Regions from separate parts of the Halodesulfovibrio oceani subsp. galateae genome, predicted to be linked through region 2. Evidence: riboswitches for the same ligand, from Rfam matches in the RefSeq annotation. Region 2 holds a riboswitch; each other region holds the start of a gene.
The links. A riboswitch is a leader RNA that binds a small molecule or an ion and turns the genes downstream of it on or off. The one in region 2 is predicted to bind cobalamin.

Region 1: another riboswitch for cobalamin. It lies ahead of ACZ5V1_RS00025 (sirohydrochlorin cobaltochelatase); the one in region 2 lies ahead of metE (5-methyltetrahydropteroyltriglutamate--homocysteine S-methyltransferase).
Region 3: another riboswitch for cobalamin. It lies ahead of ACZ5V1_RS13285 (ribonucleoside triphosphate reductase); the one in region 2 lies ahead of metE (5-methyltetrahydropteroyltriglutamate--homocysteine S-methyltransferase).

The regions. Positions count from the first base shown of each region.
Region 1 covers NZ_AP042453.1:2,367-13,350, reverse strand. Annotated here, with positions in the region: gene ACZ5V1_RS00055 (sigma-54 interaction domain-containing protein) at 1-18, shown strand, start outside; gene ACZ5V1_RS00050 (tetratricopeptide repeat protein) at 112-2,985, shown strand; gene amrB (AmmeMemoRadiSam system protein B) at 3,030-3,863, shown strand; gene ACZ5V1_RS00040 (two-component system sensor histidine kinase NtrB) at 3,917-5,512, shown strand; gene ACZ5V1_RS00035 (sigma-54-dependent transcriptional regulator) at 5,516-7,219, shown strand; gene ACZ5V1_RS00030 (nucleoside recognition domain-containing protein) at 7,727-8,809, shown strand; cobalamin riboswitch at 8,845-9,021, shown strand; gene ACZ5V1_RS00025 (sirohydrochlorin cobaltochelatase) at 9,196-10,080, shown strand; gene ACZ5V1_RS00020 (FecCD family ABC transporter permease) at 10,083-10,984, shown strand, end outside.
Region 2 covers NZ_AP042453.1:3,871,663-3,882,646, forward strand. Annotated here, with positions in the region: gene ACZ5V1_RS16960 (efflux RND transporter periplasmic adaptor subunit) at 1-643, opposite strand, end outside; gene ACZ5V1_RS16965 (carboxymuconolactone decarboxylase family protein) at 1,140-1,499, opposite strand; gene ACZ5V1_RS16970 (helix-turn-helix domain-containing protein) at 1,554-2,156, opposite strand; cobalamin riboswitch at 2,280-2,461, shown strand; gene metE (5-methyltetrahydropteroyltriglutamate--homocysteine S-methyltransferase) at 2,591-4,879, shown strand; gene ACZ5V1_RS16980 (DUF4434 domain-containing protein) at 5,041-6,075, opposite strand; gene ACZ5V1_RS16985 (tetratricopeptide repeat protein) at 6,086-9,763, opposite strand; gene ACZ5V1_RS16990 (glycosyl transferase family protein) at 9,763-10,984, opposite strand, start outside.
Region 3 covers NZ_AP042453.1:2,975,565-2,986,548, forward strand. Annotated here, with positions in the region: gene ACZ5V1_RS13260 (metallophosphoesterase family protein) at 1-491, opposite strand, end outside; gene gnd (phosphogluconate dehydrogenase (NAD(+)-dependent, decarboxylating)) at 753-1,652, shown strand; gene zwf (glucose-6-phosphate dehydrogenase) at 1,661-3,262, shown strand; gene ACZ5V1_RS13275 (ATP-dependent DNA helicase) at 3,472-6,261, shown strand; gene ACZ5V1_RS13280 (hypothetical protein) at 6,532-6,921, opposite strand; cobalamin riboswitch at 7,352-7,524, shown strand; gene ACZ5V1_RS13285 (ribonucleoside triphosphate reductase) at 7,705-9,777, shown strand; gene ACZ5V1_RS13290 (DUF711 family protein) at 9,862-10,984, opposite strand, start outside.

The sequences.
Region 1 (10,984 bases), 240 kb from region 2:
AAGAAAAAAATTGATTAATCTTTTTAGTGCATTGCGATACCACTTATACATTATTGGGTTTTCAGGGTGCATTGCGTCCATTTCTTGCACATTAATTGCAATGAGATAGCTGTGATAAAACATAATAGTTCCAGACTGATCTGGCTCATAGTGGCGGTAGGATATCTGTCGGTTGCTTTACCCGCAGAAACACAGGCTGCATCTTGGTATTGGGGCAAACATCCAAAGTTTGAACGCCTTGTTATTTCTTTTGACGCCCCAGTCAAAAACTTTACGCTCTCCCGTACCGGGAAGAATGAGCTAACTTTTGTCACGCCTCAAATAGAGCAGGCAGTCAAATCTTTTACGCCCTTTAACAACGGGCAACGTATCAGGAACGCCAAGTTCCTTGCTGCTCCTAAAGATGCAGGAAAAACATTGCGCATTCGTACTAAGCTCAATGGATTCCGTTTCAAAACAAGCAGAGCAGCCAATAACAAAATCGCTATTGATATTTACCCAGATGGCAAAAAGAAGTTTTCCCCCTCTGATGCCAAGAAAAATGAACAGGCTGCCGCCAAAAAATCGGCACCTGTCACAAAACCAGTTGCGACAAACCAGCAACCGGAACGTGCAACAAATCCTGTTGCTCAGAAGAAACCAGCTCCATCACGTATTAAAGCAGCACCTAACCGTACAGGTGAAAAAAAGCCATTTTTTACTGCCGACAATGCGTTTCGCTCCCGTGTAAACACCGGTGGCCCTGAGACATGGGTTCCTGCGCCGCAAGTACAGCAACCACAGGCAGAGACACCTTTAGTTGCGCAAGCTGAAACTAATCAGCCTAAAGCGGTACAGCCAACATCTGTTCCTAAGCCTGCACCGGCAGCAATAAAAGAGCCTACGCCACCAGTGGCCAAGGTTGCCATTCCAGAAAAAAAATTAGAAAAAGTTGTCAGCTCTGACGATGCAAATACCGAAGTGGTATGGGTGGATAAAAACGGTAACGAAGTGGCACCGCCGCCAAGTCCTGAACGCCTCCTTAAACTTGCAAAAACAGCCCTGAACAACGGTGTATACTCTGAAGCTTTGGATACATACAAAGAGCTTAAACGAGTACCAACCCTGACCAAAGAACAGCGTGATGAAGTGCTTAACGGCATTGCCGACACTCTGTACGCAGCCGGCAAGAACGATCTTACTAACAACTACGAAAAGATTATTGCCGCTACTACTGAGGCAATGAACTTTGATCTTAAAAGTCATAAGGTTCCCAGTCATCTGTTGCGACTCGGGTACACCAACTTAAAAATTGGTAATATTCGTGAAGCAGGAGCGTACTTTAATATCCTGCGCCGCAATCATCCAAAAGACGATCTCGTGCCTGCTACCTATTACTATTGGGGCGAGCACTACTTTAAGGAAAAAGACTGGCAGAATGCAGCGGATAACTTCCAGTACATTGTACAGAAATTCCCAGATACCAAGTTCGTTCGCGAAGCTGGTGTCGGACTTGCAAAGTCCCTGTATCAGCTTGCCTACTACGATCAGGCATACCAGATTGTAGATTACGTTGGAAAACGCTGGCCTCGCTTCTACCTCGATTATCCACCATTCCTCAGTCAAATGGGTGATGTTGCGTATCGTCTTGGCAAAGCAGATGAAGCCCGTATGCATTACTGGACGTACTACAACATTGATCCGGACGGCGACGATGCCGACATGGTTCTTGCTCGCCTCGGCGACATCTACCTTGAAACAGAAGAATTTGATGCTGCGCGCGAAATCTACGAAGAGGCTGTGCGCAAATTCCCAGACCGCGATGGTGGTCTTGTGTCACTCATGCGTCTTGCTGAAGAAGGCAAATACGACACTCCAACCATTTCCGGCATGTTCTCTGTGTTCGATAAGCCATACAGCTTGAAACCTCTTGAAATCTACTCCAAGATTATTGAGGAATATCCGAATAGCCGACTTGCACCGCTTGCCCGACTGAAGAAATCAATTTGGTACCTGTGGAACAACCAGCATCCGGAAGCTCTGGCTACCGCATCTTCCTTTATGGAAAAGCATCCGGACCATGAGCTTGTACCTAGAATCAAAGAAGTTGCCATGCGCTCATTCAGCGTACTGACAGCCAACAATATTAAAGAAGAAAACTACGAGAAAATTCTGCAGATCTGGGATGACTTCCCTATCGTGCATAATCAGGAACCAAAACTTACTCCTGAAAGCCGCGTGGCGCTTGCTCTTTCCATGTGGAAAAAGAAACAGCCTACAAAAGCGTTGGAAGTTCTCGATCCGTTTTTCCAGCAACTAAAAGTTCCCGAATATTCAGAAATGGGGCTCAGCCTTGCTCTTTCCGTATACGTAGACAACGAACGCTGGGGTGATATTATTGATCTCACTCGTCGTGTCGAACTGTGGGAACTGAATAGCGAAAGCAAAAACCAGCTCGACTACGCAGTAGCTCTTGCATACGAAAACCTCGATCAGCCTGATAACGCTGTGCCCTTATGGACACGTTTAAAGAGCATTGACGATATGCCACGTACCAAGGAAGCATATATTAATTACTTCCTTGCCCGTGATGCTGAGCGTCGCGAAGATTTCGAACCGGCATACAAACTCGGTATGGCAGCGCTTCGTTCATTTAAAGAACTTGCTGGAAAAGATCCTGAAAAAGCAGATACAGAAAAAATCAGAGATTTATTGAACTCGCTCATGGATATTACAGAGCGTACGGGTAGGTCTGAAGAAGCTCTTGAATGGGCTAGAGAACTGGCACTTGCTGTACCTGAAAAAGATCCGGGCTATCCGGCAATGCGTTACAGAATTGCTTCACTTTACAAGAAGACCGGCGATACCGATAAATGGAAAGATATCCTTAACCAATTGGTTACCGCCGACCCTAAATCTCTGTACGGAAGAATGGCAACATCTGACCTGACAACACAAGGCTTGTCTAAAGATGCTTCATCATTCTCTCCAACAGGAAGTCTGTAACTCTCTGGAGCCGTGGACCATAAACGCTTTGTAAGGGGAATATCATGAAGAAAGCAGATACAAACGCTGCTCGACGTTCACCTGTTGTTGCAGGTCAATTCTACACTGCCAGTCCGCAAAAACTGCGGGCAGAAGTGGAAGCATTCCTCCAACGTGGCACAAAGCGCAGCGCACGCACTCTTCTTGCTATGGCTCCCCACGCTGGCTATATGTATTCCGGTAAAACTGCCGGCTATACTCTCGGCTCATGTAATCTTAGTAATACAATATATCTCCTCGGCCCGAATCACACGGGTCGAGGAGCTCCTGTTTCTGTATGGAGCGGCGGCGATTGGGAAACTCCACTTGGTGTTGTACCAATCAATGTAGAAGCTAGAAACCAACTTCTCGCTACAGGTTCCTTTTTTGAAGCAGATACGCTTGCCCACACTAATGAACACTCGCTTGAAGTGCTTCTTCCTTTCATCCAAGTTACCAACCCAAACGCTACAATCGTTCCTATTGCTATTGCTACAAGCAATCAGGAAACTCTCGCTTTTGTCGGCACTGTGCTTGCCGGAGCATTACAACAAAATCCAGAGAGCAGTATTGTTGTCAGCTCAGACATGAGCCACTACATTTCTGCTGATTCAGCCAAAAAACTTGATACACTCGCCCTGTCCTATGTTCAGTCAGTTGACGCTCAAGGCTTGCTGACCACAGTTGCCCGCAACAACATAAGCATGTGCGGCGTGCTTCCTATGACAGCGGGACTCATCGCTTGTGAAGCACTTGGTGCAACACGCGCTGATATTCTTGAATATACATCGTCCGGTGCTGTGACCGGAGACAATTCTCAGGTTGTAGGATACGCAGGCGTGGTCATTGACCGCCCATAAAACCTCGCAAGAACGCCATTGCCATGTGCTTGCAGGGTGCGTACTGTGCTCCTATGTCTACATCTGATTCCAACAAATCCTCCCGCCACATTCACGTACGTCCTTCCCAGAAGGACGAAACTGACGTGCGCAGTTTTTTTGACAACGCAGTCGAGGGAATGTTCCGCAAGGCTCGTAACGGCCGCTTTATTTTAGCTAACCCAGCGTTGGCTAAAATTTTTGGCTACCCGTCTCCCGGAGAAATGCTTCGCAACTTTCCTCTCGATCAGGACAACGTCACCCTTGATGCTGGCAGATTTCTAGACCTGCTGACAGAACTCAAGAAGAAGGGCGAAGTCAAAAATTTCGAAATGCAGTTCCGCAGACGTGACGGCCTGCTCATGTGGGTACTCATAAACGCACGCACTGTGTATAACGTAAAAGGTTCCATCAAATTCTACGAAGGAACTCTTGTAGACATTACCGAACGCAAGGATGCTGAGACTGAACAGGCGATTATTGATGAACAGATTCGCCAGTCTCAACGCATGGAAGCCATCGGCATTCTCGCTGGCGGCATTGCATCGGACTTCAGCACACTCATCCGACCTATTGTAAGCAGTACAGAATCTGCACTCAAGCAAAGCTCCGGTAACGAACAAGTACAGAGCAACTTGAACACAATCCTCGGTGCTGCAAACAGCTCCATGGCTCTCATCAAAAAATTTCAGACAATCAGCCGACAAGGTCAGGGGGAAATGCGCCCCACTACCTTGCAACCGGTTTTGGCAGAAGCCCTCAGTGATTTCCGTTCTATACTTCCTCCACATGTTCTGCTGCTGGAAGAAATTAGTGCCAACAACCGAACAGTTCTGGCAGATGCCGGACAGGTGCGACAGATCATCGACAACCTGCTTGAAAATGCACGGCTATCCATTACTGACAGCGGCACAATTACAGTGCGCATGGCAGAAGTAGAATTTGACGAACGTACCGGCGCTTTTCGTGCCGACCTTATTCCAGGAAAGTATCTCCGCGTTACAGTTCAAGATTCCGGCGTCGGAGTTCCTGAACAATTATTGCCACGTATTTTTGATCCATTTTTTACGACCCGTGGAGCAGAAGACGCCCAAGGGCTCGGACTTGCTGTTGCACACGGCATTGCCCGCGCTCACGACGGAGGTATTACCGTACTTTCTGAAGAAGGGCTTGGCTCTACATTCTGCCTCTACATTCCATTTTATGAACAGGAAATTGATCAGTCGCGGCCAATTGCACCGTCACCTAGATTAGGTAGCGAGCGTATTCTGCTCGTGGCTCCTGAAGAACAGGAAATTCGAAAATGGCGCAGCCTGCTTGTTCCTCTCGGCTACCGCATTGAAGCTGTCTCCGGCAGTGTCGAAGCATTACGCCTGTTTCTTGAATCACCTGATACGTTTGATCTAATCATTCTCACATTTGCTATGCCGCAGATGAGCGGACTGGAACTTGCTCGAATCCTTCTCGGGGTTCATCCGGAAACCCGCCTTGTTCTGTGTGCAGATCCGACAGATCCGATTACAAGCGAAATTGCTATGGGAGCCGGTGTGCCTACCCTTGCGCATAAGCCACTCGACACAAACAGCATTTTTCAGCTGGTGCAGTCCGCACTAGAAGACCATCAGGAGTAGGCAATGGCTCGCGTTCTCATCATCGATAACGACCAAGTTTTTTCCGAAAATCTGGCTTCCATTGTCACAGGTCTCGGACACCGCAGCAAACAAGCTAAATCTCTTAACGAAGCTTTTTCTTCAGGTCGCAAGCATGACACGGATATTGTGTATCTTAATACACAGCTTCCGGACGGTAACGGCCTGCTTGCCATCGCGCAGCTGAATGCCATGCGCGGGCACCCTGAGATTATTGTAGTGACAGGTACCCCGACACCAGACGGCGCAGAAAAGGCCATTCGCAATGGTGCTTGGGATTATGTTGAAAAACAAAGCTCCGTTGACCGTATGGTGCTTCCACTTATCCGCGCCATTGACTACAGGGGCAAACGCCCAGCTAAAAACGGAGTTGTTAAGCTCAAGCGCAGCGGCATTATCGGGGACAGCGCCGGTATTAAAAAATGTTTGTCGCTTGTGGCAGAAGCCGCATCTTCTGATGCTTCCGCCTTGCTGCTTGGTGAAACTGGTGTTGGTAAAGAAGTTTTTGCAAGAGCTGTCCACGAAAACAGCCTTCGTGCAACCGGTCCGTTTGTGGCGGTAGACTGCGCATCTATGTCTCGTACTCTTGCCAGCTCAATCTTATTCGGTCACCAAAAAGGCTCATTTACTGGTGCAGATAAAGACAGGGAAGGTCTAGTAGCCCAATCCAACAACGGTACTCTTTTTCTTGATGAAGTTGGCGAACTGCCACTTGCCATTCAGAAATTTTTCTTACGTGTATTGCAGGAACACAGATTCCGCCCAGTAGGCGCGAGAACCGAAAAAACATCAGACTTTCGTCTCATCTGCGCTACTAACAGAAACCTTGATGAAATGGTTGCCCGCGGCACATTCCGCAGTGATCTTCTATTCCGAATCCGAACTGTCGTTATGGCGCTGCCTCCTTTACGCGATAGAACAGATGACCTGCCACGACTCATTGAGCACTATGTTAAGCAGCTCTGTGGCAAATACGGTATGCCTGCAAAAGGTATTTCTCCAGACCTGCTCGATTTGGCCTATGAATATTCATGGCCGGGCAACGTGCGCGAACTGATACACACTCTGGAACGCGCAGTACTTGCTGCCAAAGACACAACTAAAATTTTCAGCCGTCACTTGCCGGATCACATTCGTATTAATATTGCCAGAGCCGCTGCTGACAAAATGCAGCGTGAAGATAAAGATATTCCATTACACAATGGTGCATTCTGCACATTATCAGAAGCGGAAAGCAGCACGGACGGGTACACTACTCGCCTTGCAACTTCACCGGTGGAACAAACACCTCCGCTGATTGTACGACCTGACCAATCTCCGAATACGTTGGGGATAAAAAGCTCAACAGACACCGTCGGCGATCACAGTAATGCAACGCTGCCTACACCATCTTTGACACAAGTTGACGATATGGCTGCTACTCCCATATCGCCACAGTTTGACACGGGGCATAACACACAGAATTCCGCGAACACGGACAATTCAATACAAGATTCCGCAATCGCGGACACGCTCGTCACACCCGACTCAATTACGCCTTTTTTTGAATTTAGAGATGAAGCATTCTCACAATATCTACAAAACCTTATGGCGTTAGCGGATGGAAAAGTAGCTATAGCTTGCCAATTGTCCGGTCTTTCCCGCTCCTATTTATATGACCTGCTTAAAAAATACTCCGTAAAAAAGTAGCCTTTCCCACACAAAAACACGACCCATCGTCAGTATCAAACACAAAATATCCGCGATCACGGACTACTTATTCCGTAATCACGGACACTGCGATCACTTTTATGCCACTCACCGTTGAATGTCCTTATCATTTATAACAATATCTAATTTTCTACTTTCTTATAAATAGGTTATGACAAACGGCACGCTTCTTGATATATAGAGCGCAGTGCAGGAGGAATGGTCTACTCCTGAAAAGAAATTTCCTCATGTGTCGGACAAAGTTGGGGGAAGCTACTTTTTTCGGACCGGCGAAAACTACCCGGTTTCCTTAATCGCATGTCGATTGAAAAAATGCGCGCTGCAGCTTGCTGTAGCGCGATTTTTTTTGCACAAAATTCCGTGCTCTATTTTCTACATAACAAACTACTATTCCAGAAATTTATCGATAAAGATTCTTATTTCAAACATAACTTACTTACTTGAATTTACTTTTTGAGTGGCGTACCACCACCTCAAGGAGACTCCATGTCACACGCATCAACCAACAACTCAACATCTGCCCCTCGCAAACGCAAATCCAAAAGCCCGGTAAAAGCGCTTGTAATTGCCGCTATATGCTCGCTAACAGCACTAAGTGTCATTCTTTCCAATGACCCAAGCTTGCTCACGTGGGGTAAAGCATGGCCCGGCCTACTCCGCCCGCTCCTTCGGATGCTCGGCTTTCTAGGTATTGGTCTTATTGTTGGCATTGCGGTTGAAGGCATGGGCTGGGCACCACTTCTTGCCACGTTGGTGCGTCCTGTCATGCGCTTCGGGAACCTGAAAGATGAATCCGGTGCAGCTTTCACAACTGCTTTTTTTTCCGGAACAGCTGCGAACACCATGCTGATGACTTTCTGGAAGGAAAAAAAAATCTCCTTGCAGGAAATGAAGCTGAGTTACCTTATTAACACAGGATTACCAGTCTTTCTCCTGCATCTCCCGACCACATTCTTTATTATTGTACCGATGACACGTACAGCGGGGATAATATATCTTTCTCTCAACGGTTTTGCCGCTCTGCTCCGCACATTCCTGTTACTTATCTGGACGCGGATAAAACTTGCGCCTCATGCGACAACATCACCTATAGAAAACCAGCCAGCGCATAGAACGACTTCCGCTGCCAAAATTTTACAGGCATTTCGTAAACGATTTCTCCGCATCTGCACCATTACCGCACCAGTATATTTCCTCATCTACGCCCTGAATCAGGCAGGCATGTTTGAATATCTTCGTACAGCCGCAGCAGGCTGGGTTACTTCTGCCTATCTTCCTGTTGAAGCCGTCAGCGTTGTTGTATTTGCAGTGGCTGCGGAATTCACAACAGGTATCGCAGCAGCGGGCGCTCTTTTAGATGGCGGAGCACTTACCACCTCGCAGCTTGTTCTGGCTCTGGTTCTAGGAACAATTGTCGCCACACCAATCCGCGCACTGCGTCATCAGTTGCCGTCGCAAACAGGTGTCTTCTCTTTTAAGATCGGCTTCCCGATGTTGCTCATGAGTCAGGCATTACGCATCAGCAGCCTCATCTGCGTAACAATCTTATATCTTTGGATTGACGGTTAGTAATATCACTCCTTGACCGGTCAATTTTATTACGTGTACAGTGCCTCACTTCAGGTGCTCATTGAGCCTAATAGGGAATCCCGTTTAAATCGGGAGCGGTCCCGCCGCCGTAAGTTTTATTCAATTTTTCTCCATATTGTACCACTGGTTTTACTGGGAAGGTCGGAGAAAAAGAAACAAGCCGGAAGACCTGCCTGATACTTTGTAAATATTCACACCACACCTGCCATCGAATCTCTCCCCCCTTTTCACTTCGGCAGGCTGTGAATATTCGGCACGTTTTGCAGGCACGGGGCCTTGTTATGCAAAACACACTTCGCTATCGGTGCGCACTTTGCACTGTCCAAGCGTTATACTTCCCGCCCCAAACGTTGGAGGCTTTTGCCATGATCCGCAGTCGTTCCTTACGACTCATGCTCGCTGTTGTCCTTGTTTTCGTTTTGTCACTCCCTGCCTTTGCTGGTCACGGACAAGTCGAAACTCCTAAAAAGGGCATCCTGCTCGTAGCGTTCGGTACATCCGTACCTGAAGCTCGTGTATCTTTGGAAAATATTGGCGAAGAAGTTGCCAAAGCTTTTCCAGATACTGAAATCCGCTGGGCATACTCTGCTGCTATTATTCGTAATAAGATCAAACGCACAGAAAATATGATTGTTCCTTCCCCCGCTACTGCTCTTGCACAGATGGGTGATGAAGGTTTTACACATGTTGCAGTTCAGTCCCTGCATACAATTCCGGGACAAGAATTTTCAGACATCAAAAAGACTGCCAGCGCATTCGATGGCATTCCTAAAAGCATCAGCCACATTGCTGTGGGCACACCGCTTTTGAATTCTCCTGCTGATGTAGCTGCGATGGCAAAAATCTTACCTGCTACCGTTCCTGCTAAACGCAAAAAAGACGAAGCAGTTATCTTTATGGGCCACGGCACACATGACCCTGGCAACATTTATTACCCGGGCCTAGCTACCTACCTTAGTGAAGAAGATTCCAACATCTATGTTGGCACAGTTGAAGGCTACCCTGCTCTCGACAACATCATTCCTAAGCTGAAAGCTAAAGGCATTAAAAAAGTTTGGCTCATGCCGCTGATGTCTGTTGCTGGCGACCATGCACGCAACGACATGGCTGGTGCGGAAGACGACAGCTGGAAATCTATTCTTGAAAAAGATGGTTTCGATGTACAGACAGTACTTAAAGGCACCGGTGAGTACGACATTGTTGTTGCCCAGTGGGTTGCACACTTGAAAAAAGCATTTAATTCTCTGTAATTATGACTAGTTCAGCAGACATCGTTCAGCGTCGTGCCCGCCGGTGCGTCATCTTTGCCAGCACCACGGCTCTTGTCTGTGTGGTGTCTGCTGTTCTGGCTTCTGCATACGGTCCACTGGATATTCCAATCCAGCAGACATTCAGCACGCTGGTGCAACATATTTTCCCAAGCACTCACCCTGCTGAAACAACGAATTCAATTGTTGTATGGGAAATCAGATTCAGCCGCGTTATCCTGTCCCTACTTATAGGTAGCGGCCTTGCTATCTCCGGAACGGTCTTTCAAGGAATTTTACGCAACCCGCTTGCAGATCCATTCACTATCGGCGTTTCCAGCGGAGCAGCCTTTGGCGCATCCGTCGCCATTTTCTTTGGATTTTCAGGCGCTATTCCATATCTTGCAGGAATTGGCATTATCCCGCTTGCCGCACTTACCGGTGCATTGCTTGCTCTTGGAGCAGTCATCACGCTCGGTAGCATGGGCGGCCAGCTTAAACGCGATGCCCTTGTTCTTGCCGGTGTTGTGGTTGCAACCTTTCTTGCCGCGCTCATATCTCTCATCAAGTCACTCGATGAAGATTCCGTCGCATCTATCGTATTCTGGATTATGGGAAGTTTACAGGGAAGAAGCTGGCAGCATGTGCAGCTCCTTTTACCTTGGTATGGTCTTGGAGTAGCCATCATTTGGCGGTTCTCTCGAGAGCTGGACCTCCTTTCACTTGGCGAAACGCAAGCACAGCAGTTGGGTATGAACGCCAGTCGTGTTCGTCTCTGGCTGCTTGTCGGAGCCAGCATGATCACCGGCGCGTCTGTCGCTGTTTCCGGTGTTATCGGATTCGTCGGACTTGTCGTGCCGCACCTCGTACGTCTTGTACAAGGCGGTGAACACAGGCCTCTACTTGT
Region 2 (10,984 bases):
GAGGATTCAGAACAGTAATTGTTGTAAGAAGGCTACCGGATTCACTAAGAGTGATGAGACTGCCTTCGGATCGGGTCTCTTTACTTGTGATACCGGAAATAGGTGCAGTAACTTTGGTGTAACTAAGATTAATTTTGGCTTCGCGAACCTGTGCTTTGGCAGCTTCCACACTTGCAAGAGCAGTTTCGTATGCTGCAACAGCATCATCATATTCCTGCTCGCTGACTACTTTTGCATCGCGTAGAGAGCCAATTCGGTTACGTTCAATTTTAGTATTTTGAAGTGTTGCCGTGAGTTTTGCTAAGTCGCCTTTTGTCCGATCCAGAGCAGCCTGAGCCGGTTTAGGGTCAATTTTAAAAAGTACGTCACCCTCTGTGACCCAGCTGCCTTCAACGTAAGTGCGCTCAAGTAAGATACCGCCTGTGCGGGCACGTACCTGTACTTCGCGAGAGCCTGCTGTTTGACCAACACACGTACGAGTTAAGGGAACGTCTTTTTTTTCGACGATGCTTGTTTTTACCATAGGTGGTGGAGGTGTGTGCGCAGCTTGTGAAGTAGGCGTTTCATTGCTGCACCCACTTGCCAGTAACATCACTGAAAAAAGTATACTCAAAATGAGAAGTAAGAGATTTCTTGTAGGCATTTTGGAAAGCCCTCCAAATAAATATGTAGATCATTAGCAAGCTAATTAATAGGTAGGTAGTGAATAGGAATATATCTAGTAAGAACAGGGGTCAAGGTATGAAAAATAAAAAATATTTAGTGGGATTTTTTTAAAACAACGATTGTTTTTTGTAAAAGTTGAGTGTGTTTTCTGCCAAAAAGAGGAGAGTAGGCTTGTAGTTACTACATTCGATAAATATTATATGTTCTCGAAAGACCTTTCTTTTCAGAGTGTAGAGTGGGCAATACAAATTAACGGCTTAGATCAAAAGATCTAAGCCGTTAATTTGTATCTAAGATGCAACCTTTTCCATGTTTTCCTCATAGAAAATTTCAAACGTAGAGATGAAAAATCAATTGGTCTGTGGGGCACCATAGTTCCTAAAACATATATAGTTTCGTGGAGATACGTTGGTCATGTGTGTAGCGACGAAGAATAAAATTTAATCAAAAATAGGGTGAGATCTAATCGTTTATTAAGCTAGCGGTAAGCTGATTAGTTCTTGTTCTTTGAGGTATGCGAAAACAGATAAGCTATTAGTCATGGCAAAGGTGCCGCCAAGACTTATCGCCAGAGCGCATGTCTCAAAGATTTCAGGAAGGGTAGCCCCGCACTCCAAGGCTCTGGCTGTATGTGACCCCATACATAGTTTGCAGTTTGCCTGAATAGCCATTCCTAACGCCATCATGCGCTTAGTTTTCTCACTCAACGCTGAATCACTATATACGATTTCTTTTAGTGACCCGAAATAAATGTCACAAAGGTCCGGCATGGACTTGCGCATTAACTCAATAAGAACAGATGGGTCATTTTTATATGAAATGGTTTCAGTCATTTTTTCTCCTGAGAAAGGATGAGTTAGTGGTTAGTTGCAATGTGATGTTCCGTTTCAGGATGGAGTCTGGGACGCAGCATTTTTGAGTTGACACCATGCAGGGACATTTCGTTGACGAATTTTTGTTGGGGTCATGTGGAGTATCGTTTTTATCGCATCATTGCATTGTCGAATGGATCCGAATCCAGCAGCAAAAGCGATCTCTGTGATTGACTGTTGAGATGTCAGCAATAGGTGCTTGGCAACTAGTGCTTTGTAGTAGCGCGTAACAAAAATTGGAGGAGCACCGACAACCTCCGTAAAAGCCTTTCGTAAATACCTGTTTGTAATGCCCAGTGCGTTAGAAAGTTCCGTGAGAGAATGATCCAGCAGGTAACCATCACAAATCATTTTTAAAGATTGATTTACAAGTTTGCCTTTACTGTCAGTTATGAAATTTTCTTGTAAAAAAATATCTGGTGTAAATTTTGAGCATGGTCGCAGACCTAACTCCAAAGTCTTGAATAAAGATGGAGAGAAAACGACCTGTTCTTCTTCATAGTTAACGACTGAATCCGGAGGGAAACAAATAGGAAGTGTTTTTCTTATACCAAATAACACTTGCCTATCTTGTGAGTTCTTTTTCGATTTTTGTACTGCGTATGTTTGATGCTGCATGGGAAAATCCTGTTAAATCTTTAGGTCATTATATGAAGAATTGTGCCCTTTCTTGCAAGCGGATTTCGGAACAATCGTTAACAGTTAGGCTTTGATTTTATTTTTAACAAATTCTTGCAAAAAAGATCAACTCTCTATATTGTTAAATCTCGATATAAGCATTTAAGAAACGGAAGACGGTGTAAATCCGTCGCGGTCGCGCCACTGTAACCGGTAAATAATCTGCCCTAGTCACTGCATCATGCGGGAAGGCTAGGGGAAAACAGACCGGAAGCCAGGAGACGTCTTAATATGCAGGAGCACGACTGTCTCGCGATTGGACAGGCATCCGACAAGGTATTCGGCATAAACTTTTGTGTCGGTATAGCACTTGTATTGCCAGCATTTCGAGGTGTCGTTGTTCCTTTTATTTTCCAATAAAAGGAGTAACACAAATGGAAAAACACATTCTTGGGTTCCCTCGTATAGGTGCCCGCCGCGAACTAAAAAAGGTTCTCGAAGCCTATTGGCGTGGAGCTTCCTCCACATCTGAACTTGAAAGCGTTAGCGAAGACTTGAAAGAACGCCATTGGCGTATTCAGCATGAAGCAGGTCTTTCTTACGTTTCTACAGGCGACTTTTCGTTGTACGATCAGGTGCTTGATACAACCGCAATGCTCGGAGCAATCCCTGAGCGTTTTGTTGTTGATTCTTCCAGCACCCCTGCCGACCTCTCTCTATATTTCCGTATGGCTCGCGGGGACGCTTCCCGTAATATTGCGCCAATGGAAATGACCAAATGGTTTAATACGAACTACCATTACATTGTGCCTGAAATTTCAGCTAAGCAGCAGTTTGCGTTGTCTTCAACAGCATTGGTGAAAGATACTCGCAGAGCAATTGCGTGTGGTTACACTCCAAAGCCTGTGCTTGTGGGGCCGATTACATATCTTTCGTTAGCTAAAGGTGTGGATGGGTACGACTGCTGGCAAAGCTTGGATGCTGTTCTTGCTGTGTACAAAGAAATTCTCGGTCAGCTTGATCCTCTTTGTCGTTGGATTCAGCTTGATGAACCAATTCTTTGTGCAGATATGCCTCCGGCTGCCCGAGAGGCCTTTTCTCACGCATACAAGGTGCTAAATGCATCTGTAACGTCTGCTGGTTTATTACTGACAACATATTTTGATGCCTTGGATGATAACCTTGATATCGCTCTTACCTCTGGATGTGCAGGGCTTCATGTTGACTTAACTCGCGGTGGTGCGAGTCTGGATACATATATTGAAAAGCTTCCGTCTTCCATGAAGCTTTCTATCGGGCTTGTAGATGGACGTAACGTTTGGAAGACCGATTATGAAAAAATGCTGGCGAAGGTAAACGGCTCGTTGAATCCCTTGTCTTCAGATAGAGTTCTGATTGGTTCAAGTTGTTCTTTACAGCATTGTCCGGTTGATCTTGAGAATGAAACAAAGCTTGATGAAGAACTGAAGAGTTGGTTGTCATTTGCAGTGCAGAAGTGTCGGGAAGTTTCTGATCTTGAAACGCTGTTGAGTGAACGCACCGGTACCGGACGTACAGAAGGTATTTCCATTCTTGATCGAAACACCTCTGCAATGAATTCTCGCAGGCTCAGTAAACGCGTGCATAATCCGGTGGTTCAGAAGCGAACAAGCGCTGTTGATGATGCAATGTATTGCCGCGAGCAGCCGTATGCTGTGCGTAAAGATGCTCAGAAATGGCTGAAGCTTCCACAATATCCGACAACTACGATTGGTTCATTCCCGCAGACAGCAGAGATTCGCGCGAAGCGTAGTGCTTATAAAAAAGGTGCGTTGTCAGAAGACAATTATGAAGCCTTTATCAAGAAAGAAATTCAGCGTGCAGTTGAAGAGCAGAAGGCGCTTGGACTGGATGTATTGGTTCATGGCGAGCCGGAACGAAACGACATGGTTGAATATTTCGGGCAGCAGATGGACGGCTTTTGTTTTACAAATGCAGGCTGGGTGCAAAGTTACGGAAGCCGTTGTGTTAAGCCCCCGATCATTTATGGTGATATCAGCAGACCAAATCCAATGACGGTGAAGTGGATAACGTATGCGGCCTCACTCACCGAAAAACCTATGAAAGGGATGCTTACAGGGCCTGTAACTATTTTGTGTTGGAGCTTTGTGCGTGACGATATGGAACGTGCAGACGTTTGCCGACAGGTGGCACTTGCAATTCGGGATGAAGTGAAAGACCTTGAAAATGCCAACGTGAAGATTCTTCAAATTGATGAAGCCGCCTTCAGTGAAGGTATGCCTATTAAACAGAAAGATCGTGAAGCGTATCTTGCATGGGCCGTGGATTGTTTTCGTCTTTCCACATCGTGTGTTGAAGATTCAACGCAGATTCACTCTCACATGTGCTACAGCGAGTTTAACGATATTATTGGTGCTATCGCTGCAATGGATGCAGATGTGATCAGCATTGAAGCAAGCCGTAGCAAAATGGAGTTACTGGATGCGTTCAAGAGCTTTGATTATCCGAATGAGATCGGCCCGGGGATCTATGACATCCACAGCCCGCGTGTTCCAACCAAAGAGGAGATGGTACAGCTTTTGGAAGATGCGAAAGCGTATATCCCAGAAGAACGGTTGTGGGTGAATCCAGATTGCGGTCTTAAAACTCGTGATTGGCCGGAGTGTATTGCTTCTTTGAAAAATATGGTCGAAGCCGCATATGAAATGCGTAAGCGTGCATAAAAAGTTTTTTTTAAAAATTAAGCCCTTACAGTTTTTACTGTAAGGGCTTTTCCTGACCATATTCTTTAAAACTCTTTTTGTTGTAATAAATAAATTTTCAAATTTTTCGGAACTGTCTGAAGCCGTAATGTCCAATGGGACAGGGCTTCGTGGTGAGCTGACTATTTGACGTAAAGAACTTCTTGAAGAAGAGCATTTGCTTTTTCGCCACCCAGCGGGCTCATATATTCGGCAACGCTAAATATCATAACGCCATGTGGGGCGTACGGCAGCTCTTCCCGCATTTGTTCGTGGATGCGTTTTAACGATGCAGGTTCTGCTTTAAAGGTATCACTCTCTAATTGAGTGAATATTTCGAGCACAGGCTGGATTGTACAACACGATCCCTGCATTTTCTGCTGCATGATACTTAGATAAATCGGCACATCTTTAATGCCCAATTTTTTTACGCCGACTCCATCCTGAAAGAGGACGCGTTCAATTCCTGACTCATCAGCAACAGTTCTCCAGAATTGACCCAGTTTTTCCGGTGAAGCCCATCCGTTTGAAAATGCGGAGATGGATATGGGTTTGTTTGGAACCAAAGTGCTGAGGTCTCCGTGGGTGTCTTTGATGAAAGAACAAAGGATAGATCTATATTCTTCGCTCAACCATGTCCGGTCATCAATTTCCTGCGAAATATACCATCCAGCAAAAACAGGAGAAGATTGGAGCTGCTGGGCAATTGGTTTAATAGCTTCCATGGTTGCTTTGCGTATCCGCATAAAGTGAACTTGTATGAGTTCCGGCTCGGATTTAATTCGCTCCCAGTAAGAATTATAGAAAACTCCACCAAGAGTAACGAGCATACCGTTGCATTCAGCGTACTCGAATATTTTGCTGATGACGGATAAATTATATGTAGGAACGGATTGAATTGGTTCACTTGGCTCTTCGAGAGCCTCGGGCTTTTGGGGCTCTTCTGTTGTTCCCGCGTTTTCTTCAAACACTACCCACTGCACTATTATTTCACGGATACCCAGTTTTCGGTATGTATCGAAAAGAGTATCCCACTTATTACTGTCCCATGTTTCCATGGTCTTAGTTGGTTGCAAAAAGGTTCCTGCAATGCCCTGCATAGCAAAGCCGGAAGACGGCAAAAAGAATATCAAGAATAAAATAGCAGTGGCCAGAAAAGTATGAAGACGGCTTATCATATTGCTCTCTCTAGAAGTTAAGTCTTAGGACAACACTTAATCCATTGTAGTCGTCGCTATTTTCTTTTGTGTATTTGCCATACAGATACCGGATTAAGATTTCCCAATCGCGTTTGTAGGCGAGATACTGATCTTCTCCCTCAAGCCAGCGGAAAGAAATTGCCGGTCCGCCTTCTATTCTACTAAAATTATTTCTGTCTGGAGAAACTTCATTATATGTAGCAAAGAGGTGAGGGGTAATAAGCCACGCATCATCTATGTTCCATGTCCATCCCTGACGTCCATGAATTAAGAACACAGTACGTTTTTCATCTTGAATATACTCATCCAGCTCAGCGTAGAGGAAGCTGTAGTTCCAACTGGATTCTGCGGCTTGCATTGCCCAGCCGTCATCTACAGACCCCATAAGCCGTAAGAGAGTATTGTCTTCAGCGTCTTCTCCTATTTTGAATAGGCGTTCTACACCAAGGGCAATGTTTGCTTCGGAAAAAGGTTTGTACCGAACTCCGGCGGCACCCTGAGTTGATTCAGCAGAAAAATCGAACACACCGTTTTCTAGGCGGTTCACACTGACTCGACCAATGAGTGAAAAGATTTTCCCATTTCTGAAGCCGAAATTTTTGGGAATATATCCGACTTCTACACCGGCAGTATTATCAAGAACGCCAACCTGAATGCCCTGTGCATCGGAAACAAAATTATCGTCATCCGGTGAATACGCGTAGAATGCTGTAACATCCCAGCGATTCGTTATGTGACGGACTTCTTCTTTAAAATCGTAGATTTTTTTCCTGAGTGATTTTTTCGTTTCCTCAGGATAGTACGGGGCATTATCGATGGACTTTTTAAACCAAGCCACGGATGCGTCATTGTCGTACAGTTGCTTGGTTATGTACGCGAGATCTTCTACAAGATTAATGTAATCAGGATCTTTTTTCTGAAGATCTACAAAAATTACTTCAGCCTTTTCAAACTCTTCATTTTTATAATACGCGTACCCGAGTGATATTCTATATGCGTTGGCAGGGTCCAGTTCGACTGCTGTTTGAAAGGATTTAATGGCTCCTTCAAGATCTTCAGAACTCTCTTGAACTTGCCCTAGGAGGTAGTATCCTTCGGCATTTGGTTTTTCTGCAATGCCTTTACTGAACGCTGCTTGAGCCTTTTCAAATTGTTGTGACTCTTTATATGTACGACCCAATTCTTCGTAATACAGTACCCGGAGTTTTGGCGTATCCAATTGTTCTGGATTCACTGTCAGTAAGGTAGATTCTGCATCTTCCAGATTGCCAGCTAGGCGCTGTGCCTGACCAAGCTTGTATGCCCCCAGCGGGGTAGGCGTAATACATAATGCAATTTTATAATTAGCAATAGATTCGGTGTAGCTTCCCTCGCTGGTGTAAAGATACCCTAGCTGGTCGTAGATTTTAGCAGAGCCTTGGAGCACAGACGCAGGCGCGGATTTTTTAGCCTCTTTCAGATAATACAGAGCCAGACCGGGTTTGTTGAGTTTTTGAAAACAGAAACTCAGTGCTGAATCTGCCTCGTATTTGATGCCAAGGTTTCTTGCGCGTCTAAGTTCCTTAATAGCTTCTTGGTATTTTTCCGCTTTATATAGAGCCAGCCCCATGTCCATCCGAATGCGTGGGGTCTCTCCACCCGCAGCAATGGCTTGTCGCATGTAGCGTATCCCCACATCGGTTTTATCCATTGCGATATAGAGGTAACCAAGGTTGATAAGAAGAGTTTGACGCTGTTTTGGTGAAAGCTTGGAGTGGGTAAGTGCTCTAACATAAACCTCTGCTGCTTTGCTTGCATGTCCACGTTTGGAATATATGGTTCCCATCATGCTTAATGCTTCAAAATTATGCGCATCAGATGATACGCGAAGGTATCTACGAAGAGTTTTTAATGTCTTGTCATATTTTTGGGCTGCATAAAAAGATTCACCAGCGCGAAGGAGTAGAGATGGCTTTTTCTTCTCAGCAGCTTCATATGCTTTAAGATAGAGTTCGCCTGCGGTTTCAGGCTTGCCATGTCGAGTTTCTAGAGTTGCTAAGCGTTCAAAAACAACCATGGCATTGTCACCATGTAATTGGTCAGAATTCAAAATAGTTTTGTAGATTTTGATAGCCTGTTCATGCTGTCCGTTTTTTTCATAAGCATAAGCCAGCAACATGGAAGTAGCGAAATCGTGATTGGCAGAATCAAGTTTTTGGAATGTTGCAATGGCGTCCTTGTATTCCCCCGCGTAAAGCTGCGTTCGTCCTAAGGCCAGCAGTGTTTGATCGTTATCGGGGTGTCTTGCTAGCGCTGCAAGGAACGCATCCTTTGCTTCAGAATATTGCTTTGAACCATAATATAGGAAGCCGAGGTTTTGGAGTGCACTTTCCTGATTTTCTGATGAAAGGAATCCGGAATTGAGTGCCTTGGATAATTCAACAATTGCCTCGGAGCTATTGCCTTCTTTCATATAAGCAGTGCCAAGCTCCATATGAGCGCGAGCCTGATCCGCACCTAACTCCAATGTTGAAATAAGTAATTTGTATGTTTCAATAGCGTTCGCCCAATCGCCTTTAAGCCCCTGAGCTGTGGCTAACGCCTCCATAGCTTCAGCAGTCGGTACGATGGCTAAGGACTGCTCAAAAGCTTCGATGGCCATATCTATATTACCAAGTCGTATGGCTACGAACCCTTTCTTCGTGAATAACTCAGCTTTTTCATCTATTGTTGCGGCTGTTTTTGTCAGTTTATCAAAGAGTTCGATGGATTCATTTCCTCTTCCCAGCTCCTCAAGAATGAATGCTTTAAGCAGTAACTGAGTTGATTCCTGCCTATTTTCTAAGGAAAGGTTAATCCATTCCAGAGCCTTATCGTATTGCTTTGTTTCGTAAGAAAGTTCCGCCAGACGATAGGTAATGGACGTTACTGTTGGCGCTATGTTGTGAGCTTTAAGTAATATCTCTTGAGCCTCATCAAACTTACGAACCTTCATGTAAATATCTGCGATATCGCTTAAGGCGATTAAACGATCTTTTTGTGAGAGGGCGTCTGAATCTGTAAAGGCGAGCGCTTTTGTATAGGCTTTCAGCGCTTCATCGAGACGATTTGCTCCTTTGTAGGCTAACCCCAAAATGTATGCGTGCTTTGCGGGTGAAAGAGTAGAGCCCTCGGTCTCAAGGATATTTAGTAGAAGAGCATATTCTTTCTGTTTAATAAGCAAGTGAACTGCACTGACAAAGGCATTTTCTTGTGCGAGTTTTGTAAGAATCTTTTTTTGTATAGTATCTAGCAACAGATCCAATGCTTCAGTATTACGCCCAAGTTTCTGTAGCGAACTTGTTGCAAGCATCAAGGCGCTGGCATTATCAGGATATCTTTTAAGTACTTCGAAAGCTTGATTTTTGGCCTGAGTATAATCTCTCTGGTCATATAATACCTGACAATAATCTAAGCGCACGTTTGTGTCGGTGGGATCAATTTCAAGAACTTTGGCAAACTCTACAGCTGCTTCACTCAGTTTTCCTTCTTTGAGATGCTCGTATGCTTTGTCTTTGTAAGGGTAGACTTTAAGTTCAATGATCTGTTGCTCAAACCAGTTTCTTTCAGCAGCAGCTGACTGCGGGTAGAGTACACCTGTGATGGAAAAGCACAGTGTCAGACTGAAGATAGCGATAATTCGGTACATTACTTAGTCTCCCAAGCGCTTAGGAAATGCTCAAGATTTTTCGGTGTAATAACCCCTTGTTCGATAAGTACTTCACCCAACAATGGGCAGTTCTGTGCCTGTTCTATAAGAGCAGCATTTAATTGTTTTGGAGTGATGTGTTTTTGGGCTAACAGGAATTCTCCTGTTCTCTTGATTTGTTTTTGCTCTAAAAATTCTTTGTTTGCTTTTGCGAATGTCTCTTCAGTGAGAACTCCCTGCCGGATTAAGATTTCGCCCAGAGGGAGGTAGCGGCGTCTTTGAGTCCGAAGGGCTTCTGAAAGATCTTCGGAGGAAATCTCGCTTTTTTCCACGAGTGCTTTACCCAGAAAATTTGACTCTTTTAAGGTAAAACGGCGTTCGTAGCCTCTGCGGATAGCGAAGGCTATGTCGCTTTTTGCTGCAATGCGTAATGCAATGTAGCGTCCGACACTCTTTTCAATATCGCGCAACGACTTTTCGTCAAGCATCTCGTTTGTAGCCATGATGAGCTGATCATTTTCAATTGATAATGGGTAGACGTTGTATGTAACGGCAGATTTAAACGGAACCATATCGAGCAATTCAAGTGGCGTACTGTAAGGGTCAATATCCTGCGTTTCGACTGTAAACTGAATGCCTAATGCCTGAATAAGTTGGTCTTCCGTTATGTAGCCCAGATCAATAAGCACTTCACCAAGACGCTTGCTTGATTTGTTTTTTATTTCCAAGGCGGAATCAAGCTGCTCGATTGTTAAAAATCTGCGGTCTAAAAGCAGATCACCCAATTTACGGCGGTAGGCGCGCAATTCATCTTCTGAAGGATAGACATGATCTGTTTTGTCCCATGCAGCTTTTTGGCCTGTGGCACGTAGTTTTGTGTATATGGCGATTGCTTTAGTAGTGGCGATGAAGTTGATGATGTTAGCCCAAAATAAGCGTGGGATAGCCAACAAGCCTTGGAACCAGTCGTAGGTGCGTACAACAAAAAGAACGCGCATGAAAATTCGCCAGAAGAGGAAAAAGAGACAGATCGAAATAAGCGCAGTTGACCATGGAGAATCATCTACCAATGGCGGCAGATTATATTCCTTTGAAAGGACGTTGTAGATAATCAGTCCTAAAATGAAGACAAACAAAAAGTTACCGGTAAAGTTCGCAAGGTTGGTCACGAGTGTTTTGCGATCACGCCACAGCATGTAGCGATACGCAAGGCTGCCATGC
Region 3 (10,984 bases), 900 kb from region 2:
TCATCCAGCTCCCAAATATATTGGAATGCCGACCGAGGCGGCAGCCCGTGAACAAACAGAGCGCCGTGCAACGAAAGCACGAGAGGAAGCGACCGCAGGTATTCCAGCGATTCTTCAGAAAGTAATTGTGCTGTTTTATCTACCACTTCAACAGATTGCTTGTTGAAGCAGGAACGATACTTACTGCGCCCAACACCAAGTTCATGGTTTCCCGCAACAGAAATAATACCGTGTTCCTGAACGGTTTTGACACACAACTCAGGGTCCGGGCCATAGCCCACGATATCACCAAGAGAAATTATCTCGGAAACATCTGGAAAAGACTGGGCAATATCATGTAGCACACTAGTAAGGGCTTCATAATTTGCGTGAATATCTGACAGAACTACGATTCGCATTGGGGGAGCATAGCAGGAACTCATATAGCTGACAAACGAATGTACCTCCGGTGGGTGAGTATGCCTCCGGCGGGCAAAGGCGCTGCCTTGCATCCGCAAGGGGGAATCCCCCTTGACCCATTTTTACGCGAGGCGAGTACGTAGATTAATCAACTGGCAGCCGCGAACAAGCGAACTTTCGCGTGATCAAAGAATGAGAAATTGCGGATTAGGAGAATAAAATAACTTCATCTCAATAGTCAGACGCACCTGCAAATATAATGACTGCGGATTGCACTAACAACGCAGCTCACGTACTTTGTAAGTTGAATTCATTTTTTACCAGAAACCAAATTACTTTTCAGAGGTAATCGTATGCAAATAGCAATGATCGGTCTTGGTCGAATGGGAATGAACATGGCTCGCCGTCTCCTGAAAGATGGACATGACGTTGTAGTCTGGAACCGCTCACCTGATAAAGTTGCCGTAATGGTTAGCGAAGGTGCTACCGGTGCACAGACAATTAAAGAAGCAGTGCAAAAACTTACTGGCCCCCGCACAGTCTGGTGCATGCTGCCTTCCGGCAATGTTACCAAGATGGCCTTGAAAGAAATTTTAGAAGCACTTGATCCAGATGATCTGGTCATCGAAGGCGGCAACTCCTACTGGAAGGATGATCAGGAAAATTCAAAAGCATTTGTTGAAAAAGGCTGCGGCTACATTGATGCCGGTGTTTCGGGTGGGGTATGGGGTTTAAAAATCGGATACTGCACAATGGTCGGCGGCAAAGACCGCTTCGTCCAGCGCGCCAAGCCGATATTCGACACTCTGGCACCACCACGAGGCTGGAAACATGTTGGCCCTGTAGGTTCAGGTCACTTTGTCAAAATGGTTCATAACGGCATAGAATATGCCATGATGGAAGCCATAGGCGAAGGCTTTGACCTTATGCGCAACGGTCCTTTCGACAAGCTTGACCTCGGCGGCATTGCAGATCTTTGGGGACAAGGCAGCGTTGTCCGTTGCTGGCTTCTCGAATTACTGGTGCTCGCCTACGAACGTGACCCTGATCTCTCGTCCATCAGAGGATTCGTTGACGATTCCGGTGAAGGACGCTGGACTGTGCTTAATAGCGTTGAATATGGCGTATCCGCCCCAGTGCTTGCCCAGTCACTCTTCAAGCGCTTTGAATCACGTCAGGAAGATGTTTACTCTAACAAAGTTCTTGCAGCACTGCGTAACGAATTCGGCGGTCATGCCGTTAAAAAAGAGTAGGAACGCCCATGCCTAATGTTAAAGCCAGGATGACTCCAACTCACACTCCGTGTGAAGAACAAAAGCCGGAAGGCTGCGGGATCATCATTTTTGGTGCCTCCGGTGACCTTGTGTACAGAAAGCTCCTTCCTTCGCTGTTTAATCTGTACTTGCGCAAACTCATGCCTTCAAAATTCTACATATTGGGTTTTGCGCGTACAGAGATGACAGATGAGGATTTTCGGGAGCGAGTACGTGAAGCACTTGTTGATGCACACGAAGACACAAAAGGAGAAATCCTCGACTCGTTCCTTTCACAGTGCAGATACACGTCCGGCGACTACAGCGATATTGAAGCGTACAGGCGGTTACAAAAAAAAGCTTCGGGATGCGAAGATGACTTTTCAAAAAAAGAAAACAAACTCTTCTACCTTGCGCTTCCGCCACAACTGCATCCAACTGTCGTAAGCCGCTTGTCTCAATCCGGTCTTACTGTGGAAGGGGAGAACGAGGACCCGTGGGCGCGTGTTGTTTTCGAAAAACCGTTCGGACACGATTTACAGTCGGCATTGGAGCTGGATAAACATCTCACCTCCATGCTCAAGCCGTCGCAGATTTTCCGCATTGACCATTACCTTGGTAAAGAGACGGTGCAGTCCATTTTAATGCTTCGTTTTGCCAATATTATGTTCGAACCGCTCTGGAACCAGCGGTACATCGACAATATTCAAATAACCGTGGCAGAATCCGTCGGCGTTGAACACAGAGGCGGCTATTACGAAGAAGCCGGGTGTCTTCGTGACATGTTCCAGAACCATATGTTGCAGATGCTCTCGCTCGTCACAATGGAGCCACCGACTCGGTTTGAAGCTGAGTATGTTCAGGGAGAACGCGTTAAGCTATTAAAAGCAATACGCCCGTGGTCGGAACGCACACTGAAGGACAACATTGTGCGCGCTCAATATGCAGCGGGAAAAATGGATGGAAAAGCCGCACAGGGATACCACGACGAGCCAAATATTGCGCCGGATTCCACCACGGAAACCTTTGTGGGCATGAAGCTCTATATCGACAACTGGCGCTGGCAGGGTGTCCCCATTTACATGCGCTCCGGCAAGCGGTTGCACATGCGCGAATCTGAAGTTGCGGTAACCTTCAAACGTGTTCCTCATTCTGTGTTCGGATTTGAATCGCAACATGAAATGCCAGCAAATATTCTGGTTATGAAGATTCAACCTGACGAAGGTGTTGATCTAACCATTCACACCAAGCAGCCGGGGCCAAAATCCTGCATGGCGAGTCTGTCCCTTTCCTTCAAGTATGATGAAGTGTTCGACACCGCCCCACAGGATGCCTATGAACGCCTGCTGCTTGACTGCATGTTAGGTGACCGCACGCTATTCCTTTCCCGCGAGGGCGTTGAAGCAGCGTGGAAAGTTGTTGATCCGGTTCTCAACTTCTGGCGAGATCATCCGGAAAAAGCTCCATTACATCCGTACAAAGCCGGATCGTGGGGACCAAAAGCGTCAGACGACCTGCTGCTTCGCAGTGGTCATCTATGGCGTAATCCACCTGATGAACATGGAACGCACTTCAAGAGTCTGGCTAAACCGCTCCTTGTGCGAAAATAAAATGACCATATTTTAAAGGCAGCCTCACGGCTGCCTTTTTATTTTTTCTGTAAGTAGAGCGCGCACCTGCATCCCGCAGAAGTGATGAGCTCTTGCCTGCAATCATCTGGCATATTGATTTTTATTTATATCACCAGCCCATAACGGCGCAAAACCACTTGTAATAATTCACAACTGACAGCCTTGTTTGGTTCTGGTATGCCAAGAATATGTTTCGTCCTTTTACTACTCCCATCGAAGATATTGCCATTGTCTTCGGGCATGAACGCAGCCTTAGCAACGGCGAGAAGCGAATCTACTCCGTTGCGGCATTGCGCATTTCAAAAGATGCCACAATAACCGAGTTCGCCTCCAATATTCGCTCCGAAAAACTTCGAGCGCGGGAATATACCCACTCACAGTTGAGTGAAGCAAAACTCAAAAATGCTCCGGACGAAATTACCGTCTCCGGTCATCTTCAAGATTTTCTGGAAGGCATTGAGCATGTGGTGGGCTACGTTCCGAACGGGCATATCATCTCGCTGGAGCCGCTTTGCAATAACGAACGCATCATCGATGCCGCACTACTGGCAGATTATTTCATGCCGTGGACAGGTGCCGCCACAGCTAAATCGTTATGGGAATATCTCCATAAGCAAGAGCGTCAAAAAATTAGCTTCACCGCCTTGGAAGGTGCCGGTATCTGTGTCGACCTTTTACAGCACCTCTTCGGCACCGTGTTGAACGACACCTCTTTCCCTGCTGCAAGCGCCCTTCGCTATTATCTTGGCACAAGCAACACACTTTTCGGTACCTTCTGCTGCCATATTCTTGAACACTACAGCAGCTATTTCGGCAATGCGCTCATAACTCCGGTATCAAAACCGGAAACAGCAGACTGGGAACAATTTTTAGACACAGCGCCAAAAAAAGAAAAAATTACCGTTGAACGTGAAGCGTATCAGGAACTCCCTGAAGACGATATTCAACAGCTCTACGAACAGCTTGCCCATAAACGTAAGGGATATACTGTTCGGCAGCCACAAGTAGACTACGCGTCGCACATAGCGCACGCCATAAACTCCAACGCTGTTGCCTGCATTGAAGCCGGAACCGGTACAGGCAAGACCCTCGGGTATCTCCTGCCTGTTATGGAATTTCTAAAGCGGAATCCTTCACAACGTGTGGCGATCGCAACCTACACAAAAAGCTTACAGAAACAGTTGTACGGCAACGAGCTGGACTCCTGTCGCGAACTTTTTGGGCAGTACAACGATATCCCCGTTTCGCTCATTAAAGGAAAATCAAACTACGTTTGTGCGCAGAAGTTAAATGACATCCTCTCTCCCCTGCTGGATGGCATAGAACTGCTCTCGTGGCTCTATTTTGCCAATATCTGCTACCATTATCGCATCGCAGATTTAGATGACGTTACGCCGCGCCTGCGTGCATATTTTGACGAAGGACGAACCCTGAGCAATATTGCGCAGGAGGTTTCAGCGGGAAGTGGTTGTTTCAGCACCCACAAGCGATGCCCCGGTAATATTGTCACCGCAGAAGCAGCCCAGTCTCGCCTCGTCATCACCAACCACAACAAATTAGTGCTGATGGAAAGCGATCCGCTTCTGAGCGATTTATTCAAACATTGCGTTATCGACGAAGCAAATCACTTTGAGGATGCCGTTCGCACAACTTTGAGTCCTGAAGTTTCAACATCAGATATTTTCTTCTACTGCCGCTACCTTCGCGAACAATGCCGCAAGCTCATTCTTGCCCCGTCCACAACGGAAGCAGTAGAAAATCAGGCCGAAGCTGTGGTTAGCGAAATTGCGTACACCGTCACAAAAATAGGTGCGTTGCGTGACCAGTTCAAACAAATGAATCAGGGTGCAGCCTTTGGAGCCGTGCCCGTAACGCCTGCTCACAAAGCTTTCACAGAAGGCGACGCTGCAAAAGACCTCGCAATTCTCAATAAGCATCTGGAACGCATCAGCGAATTTTCAGCGTTCTTTACCGGCAAGAAGGCGGGCGACCTTCCACTGGGATACAAGACTATATCTCGTTGCCGCACAATGCGTACTCTACTGCAAGAAATCAGCGTTAACCTCATGCTCATCCGCAAAGGGCTACATGAAGACGGCACGTGGAATTCTATCCACGTTTTTCCACGCAACTGGATACTCTGCGGCGGGCAAGTCTACATGGGTGCTTTTATCCGTGAAACCATTATCAAACAGCGTGACACCGTTATTCTGACATCCGCCACCCTCACCCATCAGTCCAGCTTTACACCATACAGACGTACACTCGGACTGGGAAAAGCAGATGTTCTCAAATTTTCAGATGAAGAAGCACCACCGAAACCATGCTTTGTTGCCCGAGTAGCACCGCCTTTTACGCCGGACTACTCACTTGTTGTTCCTTCAGATGCCCCGAGCGCTCTCTACGAACACAAAAAACTATGGCTGGAATACACGCTCAATGTGCTGCCCAAGCTCATAGAATACAACGATGGAGCGACTCTCGTTCTGTGCGCCAGTTACGAAGACTTAGAAGCGCTGCGCAAGAATCTGGAAGCTACCTACGACGGTAGTTATCCGCTTCTTTTCCAACGAAAGGGCGAGCCAGCCACAGCGCTTATTGAAGAATTCCGTACAACACGCGAAAGCGTCTTATTCGGAGTCGAAACATTCTGGCACGGAGTAGATTTCCCCGGGAAGACGCTCACGCAGGTTGTCATAACCCGACTGCCGTTCCCAGCGCCCAATTCCCCGCTCATGGATGCTCGAAAGCGATTCCTGCCTGATGGTGTCTTCTGGGAGCGCTATCGCTACGAAACAGCCATCAAGTTCAGACAGGGAGCAGGCAGGCTCATAAGACGTGAAACAGATTCGGGTCTCGTGGTTGTGCTGGATAACAGGCTATTAAAGAACCAACGCCTTTCACCATGCCCAGTGATTCAGGGAATGCGAAATGTTCCGGAACACCATCGCGGCAAGGGTTGGAAGAAAGCTGATTAGCTTTTCTATTGTCTCCGACGGGCAGGCGGGCTCACCCCAAGGGCACTTGTTTCCGTAACGCTCGCAACTCGCGAACGGTTGACTGGCGTTCCCCCCTGCCCCCCCGTAAGGGGACACGTCCCCTTAACCCCGATTATTAATCAGACACGCATCACCACAAAAGAAACAAAATTGCTTGTTTCAAATGCTAACTATTTCCTCTGACTATATCTTCCAGAAATAAAAAAGCCCCGTACAACACGTACGGGGCTTTTTTATTTCTAATAAGACTTACTTCTTCGTTTTTTCTTTCAGCTGCGGCTTGTCGGCAGATTTTGCGCACATTTTCTCATACGCATGAGCAAATACATTATTCACTTCATCCATTGAGGAAACTGAGCCCATCTGACCGGCAAGGTAACCATGCATAAATCCGCGCTCGTATGAAAAGACTTTCGCCATATCCATCTCGGTCGCTTCAGGATTCTGCTCTCTAAACATTGCTTCACCTGCGGTGAAATATTCTTTGGCAGCCTCATTCTTACGCATCTCCAGTGCGAGATACCCGCACTGAATTTTGTTTTTATAATTACCCTTTACCGAAGGTTCAGACATTTTAGGAGCTGCAACAGCAACCTGTGCAATAAGCATAAGGCTTAACGCCATAATCAATGCTCTCATTTTCTCTCCCTGTTTTTCTATCGTGATTATGTAATGCTGTATCCTTCTCACACATGACGCACGGTAACAACATGACTCTTAAATCATCCGTTTGCCAAACGCTCAAAAGTGACAACACTACTTTTTACACAACATGCTCACTTTTTAAAAGCAAAAGCGCAACTAATTAGAATAACACATCACCTGAGTGTAACCGCTTTTTAGTCTATTTTCCGTAACTCAAGTCACAGTTTGCAGGGTCTACAGAGCAATGCTGGTCACCTTGTAGATCACCTTTTGGGAGTAAGCAATCTCGTGTCAACTCTCAAGTGCAAAAAGTATATCGTGAATTTGTGCGTAAAAAAAATACTGCTTTTATTTAGACATATTACGTTGTGAATTACTTGTGGATTGGGCGAATATGCACAACTCCACACTTGATGCCAAAGGGGCTTTTTGTTAGCTCTGTGGCACCCAAAGAATACTCCTTCAGGAGCCGAAAGGCGCAAAGGAAATCCGGTCTTAATCCGGTGCGGTCCTGCCGCTGTAATCTCACTTGTCTTCACCGAAGTTGCCACCCACGGCAGTACAAGTCAGAAAGCCAGCCACCTTCCTGAAGCTCTACCGGTAACAAAGCGTACTACCGGTATTCTATCAAAATAATCCATAACCTGTGCCTGCGTATGTTGAGGTTCTGCCTTTATATACACACCTCAGGCTGAAGATGTCGAAATGCTGTCCTGGCGCATGCGTTCTTTTCGTATGCTCTAATTTTGCCTGCACTTCATGACGTCCGGAGCTCTAATGCCGAAACAGATCCTCAAGCGAGACGGTTGCATCGAAACTTGGTCCCTCGAACGAATTGCCCAAGCTATCCTCAAAGCCCTCAAAGGCAGTGGCATCAAAGATCCACTTCTCTCCAAACGACTTGCACGCAAAGTTGAAGAAAAACTTTCGAATGTGGAAGTTCCAGAGCAAGAACAAGTGCAAGACACAGTACAGCAAGTACTTATGGAAGCTCGCTTGTATGCTGTTGCAGAGCGTTACATCATTTACCGTGAAAAACGCCGCGAAATGCGTACTCAGGATCAGGCATACTTCGACGTATCCAGCATGATCGAAAGCTACCTCGACCGTAGCGACTGGCGCGTAAACGAAAACTCCAACATGGGTCATTCATTTCAGGGTCTTATCCTGCATATGGCAGGCTCTGTTCAGGCTCGTTACGTGCTTGACAAATATCCGGAAGAAATCCGTCAGTCCCATACTCACGGCTACTTCCACATTCACGATCTTTCCTTTGGTCTTGCTGGCTACTGCTCCGGTTGGAGCCTGCGCGACCTGCTTCTCGAAGGGTTTAACCTTGAAGGCCGCTGCTGCTCTGCACCAGCAAAACACTTCGACTCCGCATGTGGCCAGATTGTAAACTTCCTTGGCACCCTGCAGAACGAATGGTCCGGCGCACAGGCATTCAACAACGTTGATACCTACCTTGCACCGTTCATCCGTAACGACAAACTCGATTACCCGACTGTTCGTCAGCAGATCCAGAAACTCGTTTACAACCTGAACACAACATCCCGTTGGGGTGGCCAGAGCCCGTTCACCAACTTTACCTTCGACATGGTTATTCCTGCGCATATTGCTAAGGAACCAATCATCATCGGTGGCGCGTTCCAGGACACTACCTACGGCGATTATCAGGAAGAAATGGATATGATCAACCGTGCGTTCCTCGAGGTTATGCTCGAAGGTGATGCAGACGGCCGTATCTTCTCTTTCCCTATTCCTACATACAACGTTACTAAAGATTTTGATTGGGATTCCGTTCCTGCTCAGCTTCTTATGGAACTTACTGCCAAGTACGGTGTTCCGTACTTCCAGAACTTCATCAACTCCGACCTTAATCCGGAAGATGTTCGTTCTATGTGCTGCCGTTTGCAGATGGATCTTCGTGAAATCCGCAAAAAAACAGGCGGCCTCTTCGGCGCTGGCGACCTCACCGGTTCTATCGGTGTTGTTACCCTGAACCTGCCTAAACTTGCTTACCTTGCACACAACGAAGAAGATTTCCTCGATCTCGTTGAAGAATACGCAGAAATGGCAAAAGACTCTCTCGAGTTCAAACGCAAACTTTGCGAACACCACCTCGAGTCAGGCATGTTCCCGTTCTCCCGTCGCTACCTCAAAAACGGCTACAAAGGCCACTTCTCCACCATCGGTCTTATCGGTGGTCACGAAGCATGCCTCAACTTGCTCGGTAAAGGTATCGAAACTGAAAGCGGTCTGCGCCTTATGCGTCGCGTTCTCAACCACTTGCGTTCCCTTACAGTTCGCTTCCAGGAAGAAACCGGCCACCTTTACAACCTTGAGGCAACTCCGGGCGAAGGTACTTGCTACCGTCTGGCTAAAACAGACAAAGACCTTTACGCAGACATCATCTGCGCTGGTAACGAAGTACCTTACTACACTAACTCCACCCTGCTTCCAGTAGGTCTTACCGGTGACGTTTTCTACGCTCTTGAGCACCAGAACGAACTGCAGACCCTCTACAATGGTGGTACCGTATTCCACTCCTTCCTCGGCGAAGCTGTGCCGGAACCGGAAAGCGTAAAGAATTACCTCATCAAAGCGATGACTAATACTAAAATTCCTTACATCTCCGTAACTCCGACCTTCTCCATTTGTAAGGAACACGGCTACATCAACGGTGAACACTTCAACTGCCCGACTTGTGGCAACGAAGCAGAAGTTTACACCCGCGTTGTAGGCTACTACCGCCCAGTTAAGCGCTGGAACAAAGGTAAACAGGAAGAATATCGCGAACGTCAGGAATACGCTCTCAGCGCACTCACTGACTGCTGCTGCGGTAGCTAGTCTGTTTACGCAATAAGACAAATACAAGAAGAGCCGTTCTGCATATGCAGAACGGCTCTTTTTTATTTGTATGGAAAGAACAGTCTAGTTCTTCAAACTGTGGATCGGCGCAGGGATGCGACCACCAAGTTTAATAAACTGCTCAGCATTACCACCCGGAACAGCCATAATTTTGGCTTCACCGAGCAGACCGCCGAAAGATACATTGTCGCCAACACCTTTATTAGGAACAGGGATGATACGCACAGCAGTAGTTTTGTTGTTGATCATACCAATTGCCATTTCATCGGCAATAATACCGGAAAGTGTTGCAGCGGAGATATCACCCGGCACAGGAACCATATCAAGCCCTACAGAACATACGCTTGTCATGGCTTCAAGTTTTTCCAAAGTCAGCGCACCGGATGCAGCTGCTGCTGCAATGCTGGAATCTTCTGACACAGGAATAAACGCACCGGAAAGACCACCAACGTGGGAAGATGCAAACGCGCCGCCTTTTTTAACAGCATCGTTCAGCATTGCCAGCACAGCAGTGGAACCCGGAGCACCAATGGATGAAAGACCAATGGCTTCGAAGATTTCACCAACAGAGTCACCAACTTCCGGAGTCGGAGCCAACGAAAGGTCAGCTACGCCAAAAGGAAGTCCAAGGCGCTGCGCTACTTCGGTACCGATAATTTCACCAACGCGGGTTACTTTAAACGCGGTACGTTTAATAACTTCAGCAATATCACCAAGGCTCTTCGCGCTGCCATCCTGCATAGCACGGTCGATTGCTTTTTTAACAACGCCCGGGCCGGAAACACCCACGTTAATTACCGCTTCAGGCTCACCTACACCAAGGTAGGCTCCAGCCATAAACGGCACATCCTGAGGGATGTTTGCAAACACAACAAGCTTAGCACAGCCAAGGCCGTCTTTGTCTGCGGTACGTGCTGCGATATCTTTGATACGCTGCCCCATAAGAGCAACAGCATCCATGTTAATGCCGCTTCTGGAAGACGCAACGTTGATTGAGGAACATACACGCTGCGTCACCGCCAATGCTTCCGGTAAAGAATCAATAAGAGCACGATCACCTTTGGTCATGCCTTTCTCTACCAGCGCACCGAAGCCGCCAAGAAAATCTACACCAGCTTCCTGTGCAGCTTCATCAAGAATCTGACACGCTTTCACCATCTGTTCCGGCGTGTAAGAAGCACACACA